DNA from 4 places in the Rhizobium sp. TBD182 genome. Region 4 is predicted to be linked to each of the others. Evidence: riboswitches for the same ligand, from Rfam matches in the RefSeq annotation. Region 4 holds a riboswitch; each other region holds the start of a gene.
The links. Region 4 has a riboswitch for cobalamin ahead of T18_RS10015 (ABC transporter substrate-binding protein). Riboswitches for the same ligand answer to the same signal wherever they lie in the genome.
Positions count from the first base shown of each region.

Region 1 (3,778 bases), on a different contig from region 4:
GGAGATCGAGCCTGTGGGCGGCACGGCCTGAAGGTTCTGGTTATAGAGGCCGGTCTCCATGACTGCCTGCTTCAACGCTTTCCAGTCCTCCTGTGTCGGAATGGAAATGCCGGCTTTCTCAAAAAGGTCGCGGACCTTTTCCGTCGCGGGCAGCCATTCCCGGTCGGTATATTTATCGAAGTAGTCGCCCGAGGCATATTTGGAGTTTTCAAAGCCCTTGAAGCTCTGGCCCCTTTCCGTGGCAAGGCGATTGCTGGCGCGGATGGCGTGATAGGTCACCGTGTAGAAATAGATATTGGTGAAATCGATGCCTTCTTCGGAGCCGTAGAAGATGCGCTCGCGCGCCAGATAGCCATGCAGGTTCATTTGACCAAGCCCGATGGCGTGGCTCGCATCGTTGCCCTTTTCCACGGAGGGGACAGACGAGATGTGGCTCATGTCAGAAACGGCCGTCAGCGCCCGGATGGAGGTTTCGATCGTCTTGCCGAAATCAGCCGAATCCATTGCTGAAGCAATGTTGAGCGAGCCGAGATTGCAGGAAATATCCTTGCCCATATGGCTGTAAGAGAGATCGTCGTTGAACTCGCTCGCCTCGCTGACCTGTAGGATTTCCGAGCAAAGATTGCTCATGCTGATACGGCCGGCGATCGGATTGGCGCGGTTCACCGTATCCTCGAACATGATATAGGGATAACCGCTTTCGAACTGGATTTCTGCGATGACTTGGAAGAACTCGCGTGCCTTTATCTTCTTCTTGCGGATGCGGCTGTCGGCGACCATTTCCTGATATTTTTCGCTGACGGAAATCTCGGTAAACGGCACGCCATAAACCCGCTCAACATCATAGGGTGAGAACAGGTACATATCCTCGTTGTTTCTCGCGAGTTCGAAGGTGATATCAGGGATCACCACGCCGAGCGAAAGGGTTTTGATGCGGATTTTTTCGTCGGCGTTTTCACGTTTCGTATCAAGGAAACGCATGATGTCGGGGTGGTGGGCATGCAGGTAGACCGCGCCAGCGCCCTGGCGCGCGCCAAGCTGGTTGGCGTAGGAGAACGAATCTTCCAGCAGCTTCATGACAGGAATGACGCCGGAGGACTGGTTTTCGATCTGTTTGATCGGCGCGCCGGCTTCGCGAATATTGGTCAGGGACAGTGCTACGCCACCACCCCGCTTGGAAAGCTGCAATGCTGAATTGATGGACCGGCCGATGCTTTCCATATTGTCTTCCACACGCAGCAGAAAACACGAAACCAGCTCACCGCGGCTTTTCTTGCCAGCGTTGAGAAAGGTCGGGGTTGCCGGCTGGAAGCGGCCGGAAATGATTTCATCCATCAGATCGCGGGCAAGCTGCTCGTCGCCACGCGCCAGAGCCAGCGCCACCATGCAGACGCGGTCCTCATAACGCTCCAGGTAACGCTTTCCGTCGAAGGTCTTCAGCGTATAGGACGTATAATATTTGAAGGCGCCGAGAAATGTCGGAAAACGGAACTTTCTGGCATAGGCCTCGTCGTAGAGGTCACGGACGAAATTGAAGGAATACTGGTCCAGCACCTCCTGTTCGTAATATCCCTCAGTCACGAGATAATCGAGCTTTTCCCTGAGATTATGGAAAAACACCGTGTTCTGGTTGACGTGCTGAAGGAAATATTGCCGTGCCGCAAGGCGGTCCTTGTCGAGCTGGATCTTCCCGTTTTCATCGTAGAGGTTCAGCATCGCGTTCAGCGCGTGATAGTCCAGTCCCGCGTCCAGGTGTTTCTGCGCAGCGGTTACTTGTTGTTTGGCATCCGTGTTGCGCACCGCGCTCGAGGTCAGCGTGTCCAAAATCGTTCCAATCCATGATTGACGTTGGCGACATCTTCCTCCGTGCCGAGAAGCTCGAAGCGGTAGAGAAACGGCACCGCGCATTTACGCGACACGATATCTCCGGCGGATGCGAAAGCTGCGCCAAAATTCGTATTTCCCGCCGCGATGACGCCGCGAATGAGATTTCGGTTTGAGGGCTCGTTCAAAAACCGGATAACCGGTTTCGGTACCGCTCCTTTCATGCCGCCACCCCCATAGGTGGGGGTGACGAGAACATAGGGCTCCGACACGTGAGGAACGTCTTCCTCGGCGCCGAGCGGCAGGCGAAGCAATCGTCGCCCCAGTTTCTGAAGGAAGCGATGAGTGTTCTCAGACCGGCTGGAATAATAGACGATCAGCCCCATCGCATCGCCTCCTCAGCTGATCGAGCCAATCATGTCCGGACGGAAACCCGCCCAATGGCGTTCGCCGGCAACGACCACGGGAACCTGCATGTAACCAAGGCCGCGAACGCGATCGAGGGCATCCGCATCTTCGGAGATATCGACGATCTCGTAGCTGACACCGATGCGGTCAAGCGCACGATAGGTGGCAGTGCACTGGACGCAGGCGGGCTTGCTGTAAACGGTGACGGTCATTGTTTCCTCTTTCGAAGCCGCTTTTACGCACGGCTCAACATTGCCCGCCTGCAATCACAAGCGGGTGGCGATGGTTCTGTCATTCTGGCGAGGCGCGCGGGTGAGGCCGCGTAAGATCGCTGTCTACGCCGACGAGCGTAGAAACTCATAAAAATGCACTGGCATGACTTCACCCCGAAGCTTGTTCTGGAGGGGGCAGAAAAGGGCGCACGCAATTCATTTGCGTCATACACCTTCCTTCCGGACACCCCGCCCGTGGACGTTTTCGCTCAAGGCAGGTCTCCTGACTTGCGGGTCAAAACATCCATTCCCACCTTCCCGGAGCTTTTAGCGCCAGTGGCTCAAATCGGAACGATGCTCACCGCTTACAGTTGCGGGGGCAGTTTCGGCATTGCTTCCCCATAATGGTGTTGCGCACCGAATTCCCGTCTTAGCTCCCGACGCTTGCGAATCGAAAGAACCTTGAACACCACATATAGTATATGAGGATTTTTTTTCGTCAATAATTAGACATGCGAAAGCCCCACCCTGTGGATCAAAAAGATTCAACACATGGTCAACAAAGGCTTAACGGTGAATGCTTGATGCCGCCTACGGACGGAAGCGGCGGGTTATTCCCAGATATCGATGCGAATATCGGCGGGGCGGGAGTTCTCAATCACCCGCTTTCCGTTGGGAAGATCATTTTCGAACAGTTTGGCGTGAATCTCGGTCGCATCGAGACCATAGCCCTGCCATCTATCCCGCAGGCGTTCCTCGAGCACCGCAACGGATGGGCCTACGAAGACGGTAAGATCGAAGCTGCCGGAAAGCTTCGTCCACGGCGCCTCGTTCAACAGCAGATAGTTGCCTTCGGCAAGGATGAAGCGTGTTTCTGGCGCGATGGCGCGAGCGGAGGCAATGGCTATTTCGCGTGAGCGGTCAAAAACCGGGACAAGGATTTCCTGTCCGCCCTGACGAACTGCGGAGACGATATCAAGAAAGCCGCGCACGTCGAAGGTCTCCGGTGCGCCTTTTCGCGGCAAGAGCCCCCGTTCTTCGAGAATACCGTTATCCATATGGAAGCCGTCCATGGGCAGGACAGCCGCAGCCTCGCCGCGCGCCACGAGGGCACCGCACAGGGCATCCGCCAGCGTGGATTTGCCGGCCCCAGGGGGACCGGCAATGGCAATGATAAAACGAGATTTATCCTCTGCCCGCCGAAGAACGTCTTCGACGATCGTTTCAAGCTTCAACGTCATGCGGCCAGCGTTTCCTTTGGCGCTTCCTTGGCGCCCGTCATGAAGGCGACAGCGTCGGACATGGTATAGTCCTTCGGATTGATGACGCACAAA
Region 1 is NZ_BDLN01000001.1:1,755,833-1,759,610, forward strand. It holds gene nrdE (class 1b ribonucleoside-diphosphate reductase subunit alpha) at 1-1,824, opposite strand, end outside; gene nrdI (class Ib ribonucleoside-diphosphate reductase assembly flavoprotein NrdI) at 1,812-2,210, opposite strand; gene nrdH (glutaredoxin-like protein NrdH) at 2,223-2,444, opposite strand; cobalamin riboswitch at 2,700-2,924, opposite strand; gene T18_RS08800 (nucleoside triphosphate hydrolase) at 3,056-3,685, opposite strand; gene T18_RS08805 (ATP-binding cassette domain-containing protein) at 3,682-3,778, opposite strand, start outside.
Region 1: linked by a shared signal. The riboswitch ahead of nrdH (glutaredoxin-like protein NrdH) and the one ahead of T18_RS10015 (ABC transporter substrate-binding protein) in region 4 are both predicted to bind cobalamin.

Region 2 (3,778 bases), on a different contig from region 4:
CGACTACGTCGATGATTATTTCGCCCTGGTCGGCCGCGCTGGCATCAACCCGGAGGCGGCCCGCACCATCGTGCGCACCAACTCCACGGTCATCGGCGCGCTGTCGGTGAAGCGTGGTGAGGCGGATGCGCTGATCTGCGGTCTGGAAGGCCGTTACGACCGGCACCTGCGCGACGTGAACCAGATCATCGGCAAGCAGGAAAGCGTTCGCTCTTTCGCAGGCCTCAGCCTGCTCATCACCCAGCAGGGCGCGCTGTTCCTCACCGACACCTTCGTCAACAACGATCCGACCTCCGAAGAAGTGGCTGAAATGGCCATTCTCGCGGCAAAGGAAATCCGCCGCTTCGGCATCACGCCGAAGATCGCGCTCGCCAGCCACTCCAATTTCGGGTCGCGCGATTCGGAAAGCGCCCGCAAGATGCGCCGCGCCCTGAAGATCGTGCAGGCAGCGGCACCCGAACTGGAAGTGGACGGCGAAATGCAGGGCGGCTCGGCACTTTCGGAAGCGCTGCGCAAGCGCGCCATGCCCAACAGCGTGCTGACCGGCGAAGCAAACCTGCTGGTCTTCCCGAACCTCGATGCCGCAAACATCACGCTCGGCGTCACCCGCACGCTGACGGAGGGCCTGCATGTCGGCCCCATCCTGCTTGGCACGGCACTTCCCGCCCATATCCTGTCGCCCAGCGTCACCTCGCGCGGCGTTGTCAACATGGCGGCCTTTGCCGTCGTGCAGGCATCGCACCCTTCGGTGTGATGAAGGCGCATTAACGCAGTTTTGAACATGCTGTTGCCGCATTGCGGCAACAGCTTATGTTATCTTCCTGAAACAAGGATTTCCCGAAGCATAACACCCTCGCCACCGGCCGGGGACATCGAACGGATCGCACCATTGACCCGGCGCCGCAGCATTATCGGCCTACTGCTTCCCCTTGTTTTCATCGCCCCGGCCGCTGCTTTCGCGGATCAGGTCTGCGATACGCTTTATGCGCAGCTGCGCGAACCGCCGCGTGTCATCGGCAACACAGCCGAGGTGCGGCGTTACGCCAATGCGCTCACCCGCCAGAACATCGAGATCCGCAGGATCAGGAACGATCTGCGCCGTTACGGCTGTTCATCCGCAAGCGTCACCGTTTATGGCAGCCCGAATGCCGAACTCTGCGCGGAAATCAGCGACGCGATGGCGGATGCGCAGAGCGAACGCGATGCCATCATCCGTGACCGCGACGATGCCATGGCGGCCCAGGGCAGCGATGATGGCGACATCAGACGCCAGCGCATTCTCGCCGCCCTTGACGCCAATGGCTGCAGCGCCATTCCGGAAACGGAAGCGCGCCAGCCGACGGCACCCGATGTGACACGTTACCCCGACGCCTTCGGCGAACAGAGCAATCCGCCGGGACAGGCAGAGCTTTCGCCCTACCCCAATGCCGCTGCTGAAGGCGGACTCAGGACGCTGTGCGTGCGCACCTGCGACGGCTCGTTTTTCCCCATCGCTTCCAATGCCTCGCCGCTCGATTTCCGTGCGCAGGCCGAACAATGCCAGAAAATGTGTCCGGGTACGCAGACGGAGCTTTATTTCCACTCCATGACGGAGCAGGAAACGGCTGACATGGTCTCGGCTGAAACAGGAAAGCCCTACAAGGACCTGCCGACCGCCTTTGCTTATCGAAATGCCTCAACGAAAGCCCCAGGCTGCGCCTGCAACATGGCCGCCTATCACGAGGAGATGAAGCAGCAGGAGGCTGCGCGGCCGGAAGCTGAGAAACCCTATTCCAGCATCACGACCATTCCATCACCGCAAGGTGACACCCCCAAAAAACCAACCGAACTGCAGCAGGCCGCAAAGCCGCCGGAACAACCGGTTCCGGAACGCGACTATGACCCGAACAACAGCAGGGTCCGCGTCATCGGCCCTAAATTCCTGCCCGACCAGACAGGCCGGATCGACCTGAAGAACCCGGCGCTGAAGGGCATTCAGCCGCAGCAATAGCTCCCATCAGGCACACGGTATGGAGTTGGCAACGCTCTGTCTCACTCACAAGACGGTCGCGTGTTCTCTTTACCGCCCGCCCCAGCGATTGCGAAACACCAGCTCGTCCAGCGGCACGCGCTGGCGCCACCCCTTCACCGCCAGTTCCGGCTCGGTATAAAGTGTATCGACGCGGCCGAGGCATAGCCAGGCGACGATCTCGATGTGGTCGGGAATCTCCAGAATGGTGCGAATGTCGCTATCGTGGAAAATGCTGACCCAGCCGACGCCGATGCCTTCGGCGCGCGCTGCAAGCCAGAGGTTCTGGATGGCGCAGACGGTGGAATAGACATCGGTGCGCGGATTGTGGGTACGGCCCAGCACCACCTTGCCGCCACGCGTCGGATCGCAGGTGACGCAGATGCTGAGCGGCGCCTTGCGGATGCCCTCAAGCTTGAGGCTGCGGTAAAGCGCCTGCTGCTCCCCCTCGAACATCGCCGCCGCCTCGCCATTGGCGCGGCTGAAGGCAACCCAGGTTGCCTGCCTGACCGCACCGTCAGTGACGAGCGTGAAATTCCACGGCTGCATGAAACCGACTGATGGCGCGGAATGCGCCGCCTTCAGCAAGCGCTCGACCACATCTTCCGGCAATGGATCCGGAAGGAACTGGTCGCGCACATCACGGCGGGTTTCGATGGCACGGTAGATCGCCTCTCGCTCCCCCTCGGAAAACGGGTAGGCGGGCGAAAGCGCGTGATCGAATGCATTGGCGTCAAGCGAACTGGTCGCGAGTGGATCGGTCGGCATCGTCTATCCCCAACAATGCTGGCGCGCCGCCACGAAAACCGGCTCCGGTTTTCACCTGCACGACGCGCTGCTGCAACAACCTGCCGCCGTCCACGCGGTCTGGTCTATCCTGTCAGGCCGGTCTTCTGACTCGGCTTCATCCGCCCACTTTCGCCTTCCCGAATGGATTCAGTGGCATCAAGAAAAAGGGCATCCGCCTCACAGCGCTGGGCACGTTCCGGTCTTGCACCGGATTCCCGATTCTCCCGCCCTAAAGGGCAGGCACCTGACGAAGAAGCTTATGAGCAACAAAGATTGCAAATACAAGTATCTTGCGCAGCGATGCGGCAATGTGACCGTGGCCACCTCACCGGCGTATTGCGGCCTTCAGCCGCCGCGCAGACGCGCGCCAGCTGAAGCACCCCTACCGCCTCACCCAACGGGAAAATACCGCACATAAGCGAACTCATCCCCGTCCGGTGACCAGTTGGGCGAATTCATCGTTCCCTGCCCGCCGAAAAGGTCAAACAGCGTTTCGGCATTGCCACCATCCATATCCATCAGCCGCACGCGCACGTTAAGGTCGCGCGGATGGTCGAAGACATCGGCGTCGTAGGAGACGAAGACGACTTTGTCACCGCTGGGAGACGGATGCGGGAACCAGTCGCCATAGACGCTGTCGGTGATACGCTCGACGGCCGAGCCATCCACCCGCACGCGCCAGATCTGCATCTGGCCGGTGCGGCTGGAGTTGAAATAGATCCATTCTCCATCCGGCGAATAATCCGGCCCGTCATTGCGGCCCTCACCATGGGTAAGGCGTGTCTCAACGCCGCTGTCTATGTCCATGGAATAAATATCGAAAACCTGATCGCGAATGCCGCAATAGGCGAAACCTTTCCCGTCCGGCGACCAGCCGTGCCAGTAGGAGGGAAGGTTCTTAGTCATCAGACGCGGCGTTCCGCCCGTCGAAGGCAGCAGATAGATGGCACTCTTGCCTAACTCCACCTTGTCGGAAATGGC
Region 2 is NZ_BDLN01000001.1:264,657-268,434, reverse strand. It holds gene T18_RS01415 (NADP-dependent malic enzyme) at 1-754, shown strand, start outside; gene T18_RS01410 (DUF2865 domain-containing protein) at 890-1,990, shown strand; gene bluB (5,6-dimethylbenzimidazole synthase) at 2,060-2,776, opposite strand; cobalamin riboswitch at 2,874-3,060, opposite strand; gene T18_RS01400 (TolB family protein) at 3,188-3,778, opposite strand, start outside.
Region 2: linked by a shared signal. The riboswitch ahead of bluB (5,6-dimethylbenzimidazole synthase) and the one ahead of T18_RS10015 (ABC transporter substrate-binding protein) in region 4 are both predicted to bind cobalamin.

Region 3 (3,778 bases), on a different contig from region 4:
TGCGTCAGGCACCCAGCCACTGGGTGAGCCTTGGCGAGCCGGACCTTGCCAATGGCGAAACGCTGTTCTGGGCGGGTGGCTGCGCAAGTTGCCATGCGGCACCAGATGCCAAGGGCGATGCGCTTTTGACGCTTTCGGGCGGGCAAGCGTTGAAAAGCCCCTTCGGCACCTTCCATGTGCCCAATATTTCCTCCGATCCGCAGCATGGCATTGGCGGCTGGACGCTTTCGGAATTCGGCGATGCGATGACGCGCGGCGTCGGCAAGAACGGCGAACATCTTTACCCGTCCTTCCCTTACGCCTCCTATGCCCGCATGACGCAGAAGGACATCAACGACCTCTTCGGTTATTTGCGGGTTCTGCCCGCCAGCCAGAATGACGCGCCGGATCACGAACTGCCGTTCCCCTTCAACATGCGCATGGCATTGGGCGGCTGGAAATTCCTCTATTTCGATACATCCGCGCCACCCCGCGTCGAGCTTGCCGATGCCAATGCCGAATTGCTGCGCGGCCAATATCTGGTGGAAGGCCCGGGCCATTGCGGCGAATGTCACACGCCGCGCAATGCGCTTGGCGGTTTTCTCGATGGCAAATGGCTGGCCGGTGGTCCCAATCCCGAAGGCGAGGGCCGCATTCCCGATATCACCCCCGGCTCGCAGAGCGTCGGAAGCTGGGAGGCGGCCGATATTGCCAACTATCTGGAAACCGGCTTCACCCCGGAATTCGACAGCGTCGGCGGCTCCATGGTCAAGGTGCAGCAGAACATGGCGCATCTGACGGCCGATGATCGAAATGCGATCGCCGCCTATCTAAAGGCCATCCCGGCACGGTAGCCTTTTGCCGTCATGCCGGACTTGATCCGGCATCCAGCCACGGCGCGCAATTCTCACGCTGGCCTGCCATTGACTCCAACCCACACCCATCGGATAACGATCCTGTGATGGTTCCTTCCGGGCGTTCCGGAAGGTGAAAAGGGAACACGATAGGGAGACATCCTCATTCGTGGCTGCCCCCGCAACTGTGAGCGGAGAGCCTGAAACGAAATGCCACTGGTAAGCATCTCGCCGAATATGGGCGAGGGCAATGCCGGGAAGGTGTTTCAGGTTTTGACCCGTAAGCCAGGAGACCTGCCATCACGGAAATGTCCATGCCGGCGGGGTGTCCGGAAGAGCGGAATTTCAGGGTGGTGGCGCTTGGACGTGCCGCCCTGTGTCAGTCTCGTATCCCCGTGGTGAAGTGTATCGCATGCGGCTGCACGGCGTTTTGCCGTTCCGCCGCGTCTAAAGGCGCGGGGTCGCGCCGTAAGAGGGGTCACCATGTCTATCAACCAGAATACGGCAAATGCCGCCGTTTCAGCAAAAACGGGCAGCTTCGCGCAATCGCTGACGGCGATCGTGCTTGGTCTGTTCGTCGTCGGTTTTGTCGGCTTTTCGCATGTGGAAGCCGTTCACAACGCCGCGCATGACACACGTCATGCCAATGCTTTCCCTTGCCATTGAGGTGGGAAGCATGTCGTTCTTTCGCAGTATAGTTTTTACCGCCGTCCTCGTCGGCATCGTTGGCGGCTTCGCCGTTTCGGCCATGCAGGCTTTCGGCACCACGCCGCTGATCCTGAAGGCGGAAACCTATGAAAATGCGGGTGGCGAAGCGCCCCACAGCCACGATGCTCCGGCCACGACCGGCGCTGCCGTTCCCGCGCACGAACATAACGAGGAAGCCTGGTCTCCGGCCGACGGCTTCGAGCGCACCGCCTATACGGTCGCCGCCAACGTGCTGACCGCCATCGGTTATGCGCTGGTGCTGACCGGCCTCATCTCGCTGCGCGGCACCGATGCCGGCTGGCGCGAAGGCCTTTTGTGGGGTGTGGCCGGTTTTGCCGCCGTCATGCTTGCGCCGATGATCGGCCTGCCGCCGGAACTACCGGGCAGCCCGGCGGCCGCGCTTGAGGCGCGTCAAATCTGGTGGCTTTCGACGGTTGCGGCGACCGCAGGCGGCATTGCGCTGATCGCATTCCGCCGCGAACCCTGGGCAATCGTGCTCGCACTGGTGTTGATCGTTGCACCACATGTGGTGGGCGCGCCCCTGCCGCCGGAAGGTGAACATGCGCTGGCACCGCTGCCGCTGGAACGGCAGTTCATCGTCGCCGCCACCGTGACCAGCTTTGTCTTCTGGGCCTTGCTCGGAACATTGAGCGCGTTTTTCCTGAAGCGCTTCCAGCAGGCTTAAATCCATGCAGGACGCAGCCGAATGGAGTGAGGAACTCGACGCGCTGCGTTTTGCCGTTCCCGGTCACGGCGCTTTCTGCGCCGTGCACCGCCTTGCATTCAAGGCAGTCCTTGGCGCCAGTCCGGAACGGGAAGCGGCGCTCGCCTATTTTCATGAGAATGAGGCTGCCTTTACGGCCGCAGCCCTTGCCAAGATAAAACGCTCGGCTTTGCCGGCCGGTCGCAGTCTGCATCTCAACAGCCGCGATATCCGCCGTGCGATTGCGGGGGAGTGCGGGGATGTCGCGCCCCGTGTCTGCCGGGTGCTTGATCGGGGGTGATTTGTGATGGTCTCGCGGCTTAACTTCCCCACCACCTCATTCCTGTGACAAGCACAGGAATGAGGTGGGAGGATCCGCAAAACTCCCGACACCAAGCTGAGCCTCACCGGTGCTCCGCCGCAAAAACCTGAAGTTCCGCCTCGGCTTCCGGACCAAAGAGGCCGAGGTGTTTCAGAATTTCCACTGCGAAACTGACCGGTGCACTGCCGGCTGCGGTTACGATGCCGCCATCGCTGACCGCCTTCGGCTGGTCGCGATAGAGCGCTTCGCCGCGATAGGACGGAGAGGCCTTGTGAGAGGCGAGCGAATTGCCGGTATGGGCGACGTCATCAAGGGCGCCCGTGCCTGCAAGCGCGCTGGCAGCCGCGCAGATGCCGGCAACCAGTCGGCCCTTCTCGCGAAACCGCTGTACCAGCCCGCCAAGATCGACAGCCGTTCCCTTTTCCCAGCCGAGGCCGCCGGGAATGACGAGCGCATCGATGTTAGCAGGATCAAGCGCATCATAGGATGTGTCGGGCGTAACGTTGAGCCCGCCCATTGAAACCACGGGCCGGCCGTCCGGGGTTGCGTAAACGATCTCGACGCCGAGATAGCCGCGCGCGGCGGCGGCAAGCAGCGCCGGTTCCCAGTCCGCAAAATCCTGCGCAAGCGCAATGGCAATCCGTGTCATGACCGTCTCCGAAGGTTGCAATCAGGCGATAGACTGCATGTAGCGCATGCCGGTGACCGGGCGCGGCGCGAAATCCATGCTTTCGTAGAAACGATGCGCGGCGACATTGCCGGTCGTGGCGCTGACGGAAAGATAGTCGCAACCGAGGCGCTTGGCGATATCGCGGGCGCGGGAAACCAGGTGCTGGCCGGTGCCATGGCCGCGGTGACCGTCACGCACGAAAAGATGGTGCAGCTCAAGCCCGCGGCGGCCTTCCTGCGCCCTGTAGAGCGGCAGCATCAGGGCGTAACCGATCAATGCGCCGTCGGCTTCCGCCACCAGCCCATGCACCCAGGGAAGCGGGCCGAACAGGTCGCGTTCCAGTTTCGCCGGCGTAATCGCCGCCGCATCGCCATGAAAGGTGGCAAGCAGGGTGATCATCTCATTGAGCTCAGGCAAATCGGTCTTGCGTGCGCCACGAATGATGACGACGGGCGGTCTTTCCAGTGTAAGGGAACTATCTTCGGTCATTTTTCTGGTCCTTCGGTTTTATCGGTGCCGTCAGGACGCTTGAAAAACAACAA
Region 3 is NZ_BDLN01000001.1:990,447-994,224, reverse strand. It holds gene T18_RS05025 (c-type cytochrome) at 1-833, shown strand, start outside; cobalamin riboswitch at 925-1,150, shown strand; gene T18_RS05020 (CbtB domain-containing protein) at 1,317-1,499, shown strand; gene T18_RS05015 (CbtA family protein) at 1,510-2,226, shown strand; gene T18_RS05010 (hypothetical protein) at 2,231-2,545, shown strand; gene T18_RS05005 (type 1 glutamine amidotransferase family protein) at 2,649-3,215, opposite strand; gene T18_RS05000 (GNAT family N-acetyltransferase) at 3,237-3,725, opposite strand.
Region 3: linked by a shared signal. The riboswitch ahead of T18_RS05020 (CbtB domain-containing protein) and the one ahead of T18_RS10015 (ABC transporter substrate-binding protein) in region 4 are both predicted to bind cobalamin.

Region 4 (3,778 bases):
CCCGCCCCGAAGCCCAGAAGCGCCACGGCCACGGCCCCGGTTGAGGCGCCTGCGGAAATACCGAGGATATATGGATCGGCGAGCGGGTTGCGCAGAAGTGATTGAAGCACCGCACCGGCCAGCGCCAGCGAGGCGCCACAGCACGCGGCAACAACGGCGCGGCTGAGGCGGTAACTCCAGACGATGCCCTCATCCAGCGGCTCCAGCGGATAACCCGCATGGAAGACACGATTGGCAATGGTCTTTGCCACCACGTCGAACGGAATGGCAGTCTCGCCGATGGCCGCACCGGCCATCAGCGCGACGAGCAGCAGGGCGAGTGCGGCAAAAGCCAGACCCGCCCTGCCAAGATTGACGGAAAGACCGTTCACTTGGCGAGACCGGCTGTGGAAATCGCCTCGGCCAGCGTTTCAATGCCTTCGATCGTGCGGATGGTCGGGTTCATCGCCTGCGCGTCCATTTCGAAGACATGGGCCGCCTTGACGGCGGGCATGATGCTGGCAACCGGATCGGTAGCGAGGAACTTGAGCTTGACGGCGACGTCATCGGCGGGAAAACGCCGGCGGTCCATCTTGCCGGCAACGATCACGGACGGATTGGCCTTGGCGATGGTTTCCCAGCCAACAGTCGGCCATTCCTCATCGCTTTCGATAACGTTCTTCAGTCCGAGCGCGGACATGATGTAACCCGGCGCACCATTGCGGCCCGCCACGTAAGGATCGATATCCAGCTCGGCGCTGGAGAACCAGAAGACTGCTGAAATCTTGCCATTCGCCGAAGCGATCTTGGCGCGGGCGGCTTCCTCACGCTTTTTCAGGTCGGCAACGACTTCCTCGCCGCGATCCTGCACGTTGAAAATTTTCGCAAGGTCGCGGACCTCCTGGTAGATCAGGTCCATGGTGAAAACGGACTTGCGCACGCCGTCGCCGCCGCCGGAGTTGTCCTTGCCCATGCAATCGGCAGGCGAGGTATAAACGGGAATACCGAGTTCGGCGAATTGCTCCGGTGTTCCGACAACGCCTTCGGGACCGATCTGCCACTGGAACTGCGTCGTCACGAGGTCCGGCCTCTTGCCAACCACCGCCTCGAAGCTCGGATCATTGTCGGCAAGCCGCTCCACCTTGGCATTGGCGTCCTCGTAACCCTTAAGAACCGGGCCGATCCACAGCGCCGTACCTACCACCTTGTCGGCCACGCCGAGCAGATAGAGAACCTCGGTCGTGCTCTGGCCGACCGATACTGTGCGGGCGGGCGCCTGCTTGAAGGTGATTTCGTGGCCGCAGCTATTGATCGTCAGCGGATAGGTGGTTTCGGCAGCCTGAGCGGCACCGGCGGGCAAGGCCGCTAATGCGACAACCAGAAGAACGGCGGAAACCGGCAGGCGTTTGAAATGAAACATATGTTCTCCAGTCTAAGTAAAGTGGCGTGATCCGCAGGCCGCGCGTCAAAACGCGTAGTGACAGAGCGACAACAAGTGTGGAGATGGAGAACGGGACTCTAAATACGTTTCCGCGGACGGAAAGGTCATAATCAGCTCCTCTTCCGGGCATCCCCGCCCGTAACGATGGTCAATATTATGACGGCAGGTCTCCTGGCTCACGAATATACGCCGTTCATCTGCCTTCCCGCACCTTGAAGGGTGCAGTGGCATGACGCTTTTCAGGCGTCACGAGGATGAGCGGCAATCCGCTTACAGTTGCGGGGGCAGCCACGGCATTGGGCGATAGAAATCACCCGCACCATGTTCCCTATTAATCCCTTTGCCCTTCGGCTTCAGGAACCGTCACTTTCTGACATAAGGGGCAAGCGCCGGGGCGTCAATTGCGATAGTGCTGCAGCTCAGCACAAAGACGGACCCGCCAACGCGAAAATTTTTGTAGCGCCGGAAGGCGCCGGTTGCGGCGCGTCTTTGGACATGGTGGTAAGGGTTTCAATCACCACCAGCCCGGATTGCGCAATAAAATCAATAAAGAGACTATTGTCGCTGATGGTGTCGAGACGCACCAGCTCATCGTCCAGATCGGTAAAATGCCGCCTCACAAGCGCAATCGCATCCATGTCCGCACCCGCAACGACCGGACCGATAATGTGGCCCCGCCCTGCCGCACGGCGCAGCGCAAAAGCGGTAAGACGGTCCGCCTCAAACACACCGTAACCCGCATTCTGCGTCAAAAGTCGCTGCAAAACGTTCCGGCGCGAAACGCCAAAAGCCGCCCGGTCTAGTTCCACCACATCAGTCAGATGACCTGCGGATAACGGCTCTATTCGTTGTTTTCTGCCGGGCGGCGGTATCTCGAAAAGGCAATTCGCCCTTCCCCGGAACAGATATACTTTTTCCGCATCGCCGGCAAAACCCAACCTTGAAAACAACCGCCGCGACGCTCCCGTCGCGTTCAACCGCAGGGAGACAGTGGGGAATTTCGCGACAAGTTTCTGCACCAGCCATGGTGCTACGCCCTGCCCCTGCAAACGGGGGGAAACAATGACCATGCCAAGCGTCGCAAACCCCTGATCATAGGGAAAGAGCATCGCGGTTGCGACAACACGGTCGATCTCATCGAGCGCGGCGAGACCCACGCCGCATTGCCGCAGAAAACACCATTCATTCGCGTGATATCGCCATCCGACGGCCATGGAGAGTGCATGCAGATGATCGGCATCCACGTCCGCGATATCCACGGTCCGCAGCTCGAAACTATCGACTTTGAGCAGGTCCATAACCAACGGCCCTCATCCCCTACGGCTCACAACCTTCATCCGGTCCCGGCCTAGCCCACGACATCCGACGGTAGCCGGTTACGCCAGCACGAATTTTCTGAAAGCACTGGAAGGTCACAACAATCTACCGAAATCATTCGCATTTCAGCAGATAAACGTCGCAGTCCATTCTAAGCTTTCGGGATGACAATCCGGTCAGCGGAGACGACCATTGAACGCAATCGAAATCCTTGAGCGTCTCGTCGGTTTCCCGTCGGTCGTTGGAACCGCCAATGGCGATATTGCCGGCTGGATCGCCGATTATCTTGAAAGCCACGGCGCGAAAGTATCGCTGCTTGCGGGACCGGAGGGCGACCGCGCCAATCTCTTCGCCACCTTCGGCCCGGCCGATCGCGCCGGATATGTTTTGTCCGGCCATATGGATGTCGTACCCGCCAGCGAGCCGGAATGGTCTTCCGATCCCTTTACACTGCGGGCGGAAAATGATCGTCTCTACGGGCGCGGAACCACCGACATGAAGGGTTTTCTGGCCACGGTTCTCGCCGCGGCGCCTGCATTTTCGCGCATGGCGCTGAAACGTCCCGTGCATGTCGCCTTTTCCTACGACGAGGAGGCGGGTTGCCGTGGCGTTCCGCATCTTCTCGCCAGATTGCCTGAACTGTGCGCCGCACCGGCCGGCGCAATTATCGGCGAACCGAGCAATATGCGGGCGGTTCGTGCACACAAGGGCAAAGCAGCAGCTCGCATTACCATCCGTGGCCGTTCCGGCCATTCGTCCCGGCCTGATCAGGGGGTGAATGCCATTCATCTGATGACCGGTATCATGGCAAAGGCCGTAGAGACGGCACATGAGCTGACGAAAGGCCCCTTTGAAGCGACTTTCGAGCCACCCTACTCCTCGCTGCAGATCGGCACGATGAAGGGCGGCCAGGCGATCAACATCATCCCCGATTTCTCGGCCATCGAGCTGGAAGCGCGGGCGATTTCCGGCATATCGCCGCTTGAACTGCTCGGGCCGGTTCGCGCAAGCGTCGAGGCTCTTGCAGCAAAGGGTGTCGAT
Region 4 is NZ_BDLN01000002.1:275,175-278,952, forward strand. It holds gene T18_RS10010 (FecCD family ABC transporter permease) at 1-371, opposite strand, end outside; partial or broken gene T18_RS10015 (ABC transporter substrate-binding protein) at 368-1,321, opposite strand; cobalamin riboswitch at 1,564-1,800, opposite strand; gene T18_RS10020 (GNAT family N-acetyltransferase) at 1,840-2,718, opposite strand; gene argE (acetylornithine deacetylase) at 2,930-3,778, shown strand, end outside.